DNA from 3 places in the Kosakonia sp. SMBL-WEM22 genome. Region 1 is predicted to be linked to each of the others. Evidence: predicted binding sites of a transcription regulator. Region 1 holds the regulator's gene; each other region holds the start of a gene.
The links. Region 1 encodes Fur, which represses iron uptake genes when iron is present. Its sites were predicted from a motif close to ATAATAATGAGAACNACTATCAA; they were not measured.
Positions count from the first base shown of each region.

Region 2: ftnA (non-heme ferritin) is a predicted target of Fur. The motif match lies at 2,180-2,202, and genes of this name have one in related genera.
Region 3: fes (enterochelin esterase) is a predicted target of Fur. The motif match lies at 1,501-1,523, and genes of this name have one in related genera.

Region 1 is NZ_CP051488.1:1,502,875-1,506,153, forward strand. It holds gene HF650_RS07180 (beta-N-acetylhexosaminidase) at 1-1,462, shown strand, start outside; gene fur (ferric iron uptake transcriptional regulator) at 1,562-2,008, opposite strand; gene fldA (flavodoxin FldA) at 2,298-2,828, opposite strand; gene ybfE (LexA regulated protein) at 2,992-3,273, opposite strand.
Region 2 is NZ_CP051488.1:2,958,351-2,961,629, reverse strand. It holds gene HF650_RS14145 (DUF943 family protein) at 1-22, shown strand, start outside; gene tyrP (tyrosine transporter TyrP) at 70-1,281, opposite strand; gene ftnA (non-heme ferritin) at 1,534-2,031, opposite strand; gene yecR (YecR family lipoprotein) at 2,241-2,573, opposite strand; gene HF650_RS14125 (RpiB/LacA/LacB family sugar-phosphate isomerase) at 2,813-3,279, shown strand, end outside.
Region 3 is NZ_CP051488.1:1,381,335-1,384,613, forward strand. It holds gene HF650_RS06600 (TonB-dependent siderophore receptor) at 1-1,325, opposite strand, end outside; gene fes (enterochelin esterase) at 1,578-2,777, shown strand; gene HF650_RS06610 (MbtH family NRPS accessory protein) at 2,811-3,026, shown strand; gene entF (enterobactin non-ribosomal peptide synthetase EntF) at 3,037-3,279, shown strand, end outside.

The DNA of each region.
Region 1 (3,279 bases):
GAAGCAGTGCCTGCTGCCGCAGCTGGGATCCGGGCCTAATCGTGATAATAACGGCAGTGGTTTCTTTACCCGCGCTGACTATATCGAGATCCTTAAATACGCCAAAGCTCGTCATATTGAGGTGATCCCGGAGATCGACATGCCGGCGCATGCGCGCGCAGCGGTCATCTCAATGGAGGCGCGTTACCATCGCCTGATAAAAGAGGGCAAAGAGGAGCGTGAGGCGAGCCGCTACCGCCTGCTGGATCCGACTGATACCTCTGTTACCGCTGGCGTACAGTTCTATGACCGCACCGGCTACCTCAATCCGTGCCTGGACTCCTCGCGCAACTTTGTCGATAAGGTGATGGGCGAAATTCAGCAGATGCACCGGGAAGCAGGTCTGCCGTTGCACACATGGCACTTTGGTGGCGATGAGGCGAAAAATATCTATCTTGGCGCAGGCTATACGGATGTAAAAGATCCGCAGCCGGGTAAAGGCATTATCGATCAGAGCAAGCAGGATAAGCCGTGGGCCAAGTCCGGGGCCTGCCAGGCGATGATCAAAGCCGGGAAAGTGAGCGATGTTGAACACCTCTCCAGCTACTTTGGCGCAGAGGTGAGCAAGCTGGTTAAGGCGCACGGCATTGATGTGATGCAGGCCTGGCAGGATGGGCTGAAAGATGCCAAAGACGCCTCGGGGTTTGCCACCAAAAACGTCAATGTTAACTTCTGGGATGCGCTTTACTGGGGCGGTTTCGACTCCGTTAACGACTGGGCGAATAAGGGTTTCCGCGTGGTAGTTTCCAATCCGGACTATCTCTATCTCGACTTCCCGAGCGAAGTTCACCCGGCGGAAAGCGGCTACTACTGGGGAACGCGTTTTAGCGACGAGCGCAAGATCTTCAGCTTTGCGCCGGACAACATGCCGCAGAATGCAGAAACGTCGGTCGATCGTGATGGCAACACTTTCAGCGCCAAATCAGACAAGCCGTGGCCGGGTGCCTACGGGCTTTCCGCCGAGCTGTGGAGCGAAGTGGTGCGCACGGATGAGCAGATGGAGTATATGATCTATCCCCGTCTGGTTGCCGTTGCGGAGCGGGCATGGCATCGCGCAAGCTGGGAGCAGGATTATCAGGCCAGCCGCGAATATAAAGGCGGCGAGACGCAGTGGGTCGATCAGAAGGCGCTTATGGCTGACTGGCAGCGTTTTGCCAATCTGCTGGGACATCGCGAGCTGGCGAAGCTGGATAAAGCTGGCATCCAGTATCGTCTGCCGGTACCAGGGGCGCGAATTGTTGACGGTGTGCTGGAGGTGAACACCCGCTTCCCGGGGCTGGTGGTAGAGTACTCCCTCGATCGCGGCAAAACATGGCAGCGCTACGAAACAGCTTCCCGTCCACAGCTTAAAGGAGAAATTCAGGTGCGTACCGCAAGCCCGGATGGCAAGCGCGTCAGCCGTGTCGATATGCTGAAAGGCTGATTGCTTTTCTGCCCGAGCGGTGCAGCCATTTGATGCGCCGCTCATCCTGCAGGCATAAAAAAAGCCAACCTGGCGGTTGGCTTTTAACGTTAGAAGAGCTTATTTAGCGTCGTGCGCATGTTCATCTTCACGGCAGTCGCCTTCAGCGCAGTGACCGTAAAGATAGAGGCTGTGGTTCGTCAGGCGAATACCGTGTTGAGCGGCAATTTCGCGCTGGCGTAATTCGATGGAATCATCACTGAATTCGATAACTTTACCGCAGTCGAGGCAGATAAGGTGATCGTGGTGATGCTGCTGCGTCAGTTCGAAAACAGACTTGCCGCCTTCGAAATTGTGACGGGTGACGATCCCGGCGTCATCAAACTGGTTCAGCACACGGTATACCGTTGCCAGACCAATCTCTTCACCCATGTCGATCAGACGCTTATAAAGATCTTCCGCACTGACATGATGGTTATCCGGCTCCTGAAGCACTTCCAGAATCTTTAAACGTGGAAGCGTGACTTTCAGGCCGGCCTTCTTTAATGCGGTATTGTTGTCAGTCATGCGGAATCTGTCCTGTTGCTATACGATTCACTTCCTTCGCGGAAGTTATAAGGAATGCACCCGGGCGAATGCGTATCATTATAGAACTGCCATGTATAAATGAAAACTGCAAGCCCTCAAGTAAAGTAAGCTTTTAAAACGTGGTATCGCCGACAACTCCCGTCCAGGCGTACCGCGTTAAGCAGGGCTTATTGTACAGGGATGAGTAGGAAAGTTAAAAAAATGTAGCAATTATTTCGATTGCTTTTACCTATTGATACGGCGCAACCGGCAGATTGCGCCATAAAAATCAGGCATTCAGGATTTCATCCAGATGCAGCTCTTCAGAAACCTGCTTCACCCAGTTTTGCACGCGCTCGGCGGTCAGTTCCGGCTGGCGGTCTTCATCAATTGCCAGACCAACAAAATGATCGTCATCGGCCAGACCTTTTGAGGCTTCGAAATGGTAGCCGGCAGTTGGCCAGTGACCCACGATTGTTGCGCCGCGCGGTTCAATAATGTCGCGAATGGTGCCCAGCGCATCACAGAAGTACTCAGCGTAATCCTCCTGGTCGCCGCAGCCGAACAGCGCCACTAACTTACCATTAAAATCAATCTCTTCCAGCGTCGGGAAAAAGTCATCCCAGTCGCACTGCGCTTCACCGTAATACCAGGTCGGAATGCCGAGCAACAGGATGTCATACCCTTCGATATCTTCCTTACTGCTCTTGGCAATGTCATGAACATCGGCGACGTCTTTACCAAGCTGGCTCTGGATCATTTTGGCGATGTTTTCGGTGTTACCGGTGTCGCTGCCGAAGAAAATGCCTGTAATTGCCATGAGTAAAATAACCTCTTGAATCTTAATGAGTATAGGGGGAGCGCTAAGCCCACAGATAAGGGCAATCATAGCAGAACAGAGAAGAACGCGGAAACTGCTATTGCCGCGGACTGCACTGTATGCCACATGAAAAGGGGTATTTAATCAGGATTCAGAAGATTCGCTATCCGCGCAGAGCTTTAAGCTGCGTCAGCAGCATCTCTTCAATAAGTTCGCTGCGGCTGATCTCGCGCACATCGGCCAGTTCGTTCAGCGCTTCCACCGCATCCGCATTCAGTTTCAGTTCGACGCGCTTAAGCCCACGAACCTTATCGCGTTTGAGCTGGTTGCGTTTATTAATGCGCAACTGTTCATCGCGCGAGAGCGGGTTGGTCTTCGGCCGTCCCGGGCGACGCTCATTCGCGAAGAGATCTAGTGTCGTACGGTCCGTTTGTTCTTTAGCCATGATATG
Region 2 (3,279 bases), 1.5 Mb from region 1:
TGCCCTCAAAAAAAGAAAATAATCTTTCTGATCACCAAAATAAGGCGCTCCAGTCCGAGCGCCCTCGTATTAACCCACTTCCGGCAACCATCCTGCCACAATCAAAAACTGAATAGTAATAATGGCGATACCGCAGGCGAAGATCAGGCACAGCGCCGGTTTACCGCCGAGCACGCGATACCCGCTTTGCGGGTGGTGTTTGCGGCTCTGCCACGCCAGCATTGACGGCAACAGTAGGGCTAATACCGCAAGCGCAACGCCTGCGTAACCGAGGGCCATCACAAAACCGCGCGGGTAGAAAAGGGCAAACGCCAGCGGCGGCAGAAAGGTGATGATGCCGGTTTGCAAACGGCCGGTAACACTATTGCGGCGACGGAACAGATCGGCGAGGTAATCAAACAGGCCCAGCGAGACGCCGAGGAATGAGGTAGCCAGCGCCAGATCGGCAAAAAGGTGGATCGCCAGTTCAACATGCGCAGAGGCGACGACATCGCGCAGCGCCAGCAACAAGCCGTTCAGCCCTGACTGGCTGGCAAGCAAACCCATAAAGGTATGAGAGTCGATGCTGCCAAGCGTCGCCAGCTGCCAGAAGATATAGGCCACCAGCGGAATGGCGCTACCGGTAATAAACACTTTGCGCAGCTGGCGAATGTTGCCGCCCATATAGCTGACAATGCTCGGTACGCTGCCGTGAAAACCGAACGAGGTAAAAATCACCGGCAGCGCTGAAAGTGCCAGCCCTTTTTCCAGCGGCATAGTTAATAAGTTAGCCTGGTGTACGTGCGGCATTAACAGCGCCAGCATCACCACCAGAAAGAGGATTTTGGCGCTGAAGAGAAAACGGTTAAAGAGATCGACCAGCGAGGTGCCAATGCAGACAACGCCGCCAGCCACCAGCGTAAAGATCAGCACGCCCGCGCTCGACGAGAGCGAAACGTTAAACCACTCGCTGATACTTGAAGCAAGCAACTCACCAGCACCGCTGATATAGGCAGCCGTCAACGCGTACATCAAAAACATCATACTGAAGCCGGTGATCCACTGACCGTAACGACCCAGATAGCGCTGCGCCAGCGAGCCCAGCCCGGTTTCAGCCGGAACATGCTGATAGACCTCAAGCAGCAGCAGGGCGGTATAACACATCACTGCCCACAAGATGAAAAGCAGCCCCAGCGTCGTTGCAAATCCTACGCCCGCCGCCGCCAGCGGCATCGCCAGCATGCCCGCACCGATAGTGGTACCCGCGACAATAAATACACTTCCAAGTGCCCGATTTTTCACACTTTCCTCTACTTTCTGAACTCACAGCACACGCAATACGCGGCGCAGAGTAAGATAATTCCACCGTTTCGTCAAATGACCGTTACATGTATTGTAATATTTTGTTTACACCTTGTCGGGCAGATGAAAAGGAACAACCATCGTTGGTGTCGAACGCGGAATCAGGCATTTTGTGGCAGAGAATAATCAGAGAGGAGTGTTCGGGAGCAGAAAGAAAAAGGCGGTACAGAATTAACTGAACCGCCTTTATTATTAATTTTGTGCGTCGAGGGTCGCCAGCTCTTTATCAATAAAGTAGAGGCCTTCACCACTTTTACCCGCCAGCGTTAATTTATCAATTACCGATTTAAAGAGTTTCTCTTCTTCATGCTGCTCGGCAACATACCACTGCAGGAAATTAAAGGTCGGATAATCCTGTGACATCATTGCAACGTGCGCCAGCTCATTAATTTTTTGCGTAATATGCTGCTCATGTTCGTAAGTTGCGCGGAAAAGTTCATCAAGGGAGGCATACTCTGCGACTGGTGAAGCAATATTCGCAATGCGCGGCAGGCTGCCGGTGTCCGTCAGGTAGTCGAACAGGCGCTGCATATGGGTCATCTCTTCCTGTGCGTGGCGGCGCAGAAACGCGGCGGCACCTTCAAAACTGTGGTAGCTGCACCATGCGCTCATCTGTTGATAGAGCAGGGAGGAGAAGAGTTCCAGATTCATCTGTTCGTTAAGTTTTTCGATCATCTCTGCTTTTAACATCGCACGGCTCCGGAATTAAAAATATAACAGGGGAAAGTGCCGCCACTATAATTTGTTATTTAATTATTTGCAAAAGGTAAAATAATAAAGCGTTTGATTAATAAAGAGAATGCGAATAACACGCATTGCCGGGGTGATATTTAAATAAATGAGAATTGTTTTGATTATTAATAAAAGAAAAAGCCAGCGCTAATGGCTGGCTTAAGAATTTACCAGGCCGCGCGGTTGGGATCGATAGCGATACCGCGACACTGATACTGAATGGTGATTTTGGTGTTCATGCAGCCTGAACCGCTGATCAAGCTACAGGTCTGCACCGGCTGACCAAATGCCACGGCGGTAGCATAACCCAACTGCTGGCACTGTTTGTTAGCGGTGCCCTGGGCGACATACTCATCGTAGCGCGCGGTCTGCATCATCGGCTGGTTAAAGCTCAGACGCACCACGCCGCTGGTGGTGTCCACGCTGCTCACTTCTGCTTCTTTGGTGATGGTACACCCGGCAAGGAGTAACAGCGTGGCGGCAATAACGACTCTCTTCATGACGTTGCTCTGCTTCATTTTTTCCATCTTCTCATCTTAATGCTGCCCTCCGCGCGGCAATCGTCGGAATAACCCCCCGAACACCCTCTACTAATCAGGACGGCAGGAGCGGGCCGCTCAAAACTGTGAGGCGGCTTTTGATTTTTAAAACCATTTTTCACTAAATTTGAAAGTATGTTTGTGAGGTAGTAAGGTTTAGGTAACCTTTGCTATCCGAAGCACGTCTACAGGAGATGAAAATGAAAATTGCACTGATGATGGAAAACAGCCAGGCGGCGAAAAACGCCATCATTCTCAAAGAGCTGAAAACCGTTGCCGATGAGAAAGATTTCCCGGTGTATAACGTCGGCATGAGCGACGAAAATGACCATCATCTCACCTATATCCACCTCGGCATTATGGCCAGCATTCTGCTCAACTCTAAAGCGGTGGATTTCGTGGTGACTGGCTGCGGCACCGGGCAGGGCGCGCTGATGTCGCTGAACATTCATCCGGGCGTGGTCTGCGGTTACTGTATCGATCCGGCCGATGCGTTCCTGTTCGCGCAGATCAATAACGGTAACGCGCTGGCGCTGCCGTTCGCCAAAGGCTTTGGCTGGGGCGCCGAGCTGAATGTGCGCTTTATTTTTGAGAAAGCCTTTACCGGCCGCAATGGGGAAGGTTACCCGCCGGAGCGTAAAGAGCCGCAGGTGCGTAACGCCGGGAT
Region 3 (3,279 bases), 120 kb from region 1:
TCCATATTATCTTCGGCAAAAATGGAGTAGATATCAGCGCTTGAGTAGGGGCTACGGTTGGTGCCGTTCAGACCGCTAATTGGCCCGCCCTGGAAAGCCTGAGTGTTGGATCCCAGATCTTTCATCCGCTGCTGGTTCCACTCGGTGCCCAGCGTCAGCGTCTGGTTAACCAGCAGATCCAGCGGCAGGTTAACCTCGTTGTGCAGCATCACATCGGAGAGATCGATATCGGTGAATTTATTGCTATTGAACAGCCCCTCCGTTCCCCCGGCCAACCCTTCGCCGAGGCGCGAGTTGCGCGTGTGCTCATACTGGATCCAGTTGCTGGTGGTGATGCCGTTATCCCAGCCGCCGTTCCAGGTGACGGAGTAATTCTGACGATAGAGACGGTTGGTCTCTTTGCCGTAATTCTCGCGCACGTAGTTATTGCTCCGGCTGTCGTTGTTGGTGTTTTGTGTATCGCCCGCATAGAGGTTGCCCTGGCGGCTGTAGCCTGCCTGGAACTCCAGCGACTGCATTGGCGCGAAATCCCAGCGCACCACGCCGTTAATATCTTTATTGATCGCGCCTTCACGCCCGGCGGCGAGGGTATCTGCGTAAATCCCGGTGCGTTCAGACTGGTGATCACGGTTGATATCCCAGGCATCGGCCTGGGTTTTTGCCAGGTTACCATAGAGACGGAAACTGACATCATCGCCCAGCGGGCCGCTAAGGCTAAAGTCGGTGCGTTTGGTGGCGCCTTCCGCTTTATGCTCCGGCGCGTTGAAATAGGCGTTCCATGAACCATGCCATTCGTCGGCGCTATCTTTTTTGGTGATGATATTCACCACGCCGCCCGCCGCACCGTTACCGTAGCGCACGGCGGCCGGGCCGCGGATCACTTCGATGCGCTCAATCATCTCTGCCGGCACCCAACTGGTGTCGCCGCGGCTGTCGCGCTCGCCGCGCCAGCCTAAGCGCACCGAGTTACGGCTGGTGACTGGTTTGCCATCAACCAGAATCAAGGTGTTTTCCGGGCCCATACCGCGAATATCGATCTGACGGTTGTTACCGCGCTGGCCGCTGGTGGCGTTGCCGGTTAAGTTCACGCCTGGCATCTTACGGATAATTTCCGACACATCGCGGGCGGGCGGGTTCTTACGGATCTCATCTGCGGTAATGGTCGACACGCCGGGCGCCTGAAGATTCTGCTGTGCCGCCGTCACGACGATGGTGTCTGCGCCGCTGGCGTCGCCAGTTTTCTCCTCCGCCGCCATCACGGGCAGTGCCGCGCCGTAGATCCCGAGGTTGACCAGTAAGGTCAGGGATTTCATCTTTTTATTCATTATGTTACCTGCGTTCCTTTGCCGTATCCCCGTAACTCTCCATTCCCAGGGGAGAGGAGACGGCAGTGATGAAGCCCGCGCGCGGCGATCCTCTCAATCCTGAGAAAAAAGGCCTGCGGCTGGCAGAGTTAGGTGAAAGACGCGCTTCCCACAGCGCGCCAATACGCTATTGCAAATAAGAATAGTTATCAATAATATTATCTATAAATTTTGAGCGACAAAGATAAGTCCGCAGCGATTTGGGGTTAAACCGTGACGTCAACGACGGGAAGCGATGCCTGGTGGGCGTCAAAACAGGGGCCGGAGTGGGTGAAAACCGCCGACGGGCGCTATGAAGTGACCTTCTGGTGGCGCGATCCGGCGGGGTCAGAGCAGGCTTCGCGCCTGCGCCGGGTCTGGATCTACATCACTGGCGTGACCGATCACCATCAACAGGCGCAGCCGCAATCGCTGGCACGCATCGCCGGAAGCGATGTCTGGTGCTGGAAAACCACTCTGGAAGCGGGCTGGCGCGGCAGCTACTGCCTGATCCCGTCTGAACAGGATAACGATTTCGCTGATACCGTATTTGCCAGCGTGCCGCCGGATCGCGCGGCGCTGCGTGAAGGGTGGCGCAAACTGCTGCCACGCGCCATTGCCGACCCGCTCAATGCGCAGAGCTGGCGCGGCGGGCGCGGCCATCCGGTTTCGGCGCTGGAGATGCCCGACGCCCCGCTCCAGCCCGGCTGGCAGGCAACCGATACCTCTTTTATCCCTCCTAAGTTACTGCACTGGCAGAGTCCGCGGCTGCAAAACCGCCGCCGCGTTTGGGTCTATGCCACCGGCGAGGCGCAGGGGGCTGAACGCCCGTTGGCGATCCTGCTCGACGGCCAGTTCTGGGCCGAGAGCATGCCAGTGTGGCCTGCGCTGGCCGCGCTGACTCACGCCCGCCAGTTGCCGCCCGCGGTCTATGTGCTGATTGACACCATCGATAACACTCATCGTAGCCGCGAGCTGCCCTGTAATCCTGACTTCTGGCTGGCGGTGCAGGAGGAGCTACTGCCGCTGGTGCGGGAGATTGCGCCCTTCAGCGATCGCGCCGATCGCACGGTGGTGGCGGGGCAGAGCTTCGGCGGGCTTTCGGCGCTCTATGCCGCGCTGCACTGGCCGGCGCGCTTTGGCTGCGTGCTGAGCCAGTCCGGCTCTTACTGGTGGCCCCATCGCGGCGGCGAGGGTGAGGGGCTGCTTATCCAACAACTCAAACAGGGTGAAATAGGCCCGCAGGGGCTGCGCATTGTGCTGGAAGCCGGGGTGCGCGAGCCGCTGATTTTTCGCACCAACCAGACCCTTTTTTCCCTCTTACAAGGCATACAGCAGCCGGTTTTCTGGCGTCAGGTTGACGGCGGACATGATGCGCTTTGCTGGCGCGGCGGGCTGACGGCGGGGTTAATCACCCTCTGGCAGCCGCGGTAACGCCAGGGCGCTTTTCCACGACAGGAGTTTGCTATGGAGTTCACCAACCCCTTCGATCATCCGCAAGGGCGGTTTTATATTCTGCAAAACAGCGCGCAGCAGTGCAGTTTGTGGCCCGCGCAGTGCGCGCTGCCCGCAGGCTGGCACATCCTCTGCGAGCCGCAATCGCAGTCAGCCTGTACCGACTGGCTTGCCGCACACTGGCAGAGCTTAACCCCGGCGCACTATGCGCACCCCCACGCGCAATAAGGAGCGGAAGATGAGCAAACGTTTACCGCTGATCGCTGCCCAGCCGGGGATCTGGATGGCAGAAAAACTCTCCTCGCTGCCCAACGCCTGGAGCGTGGCGCACTATGTTGAGCTGGAGGGAGATATTGACGCCGCACAGCTTAGCGAGGCGATTGTCACCGGCCTGATGCAGGCTGACACGCTACGCATGCGTTTCACCGAAGATAACGGCGAAGTGTGGCAGTGGGTCGATGAGACGCTGACCTTTGCCGCG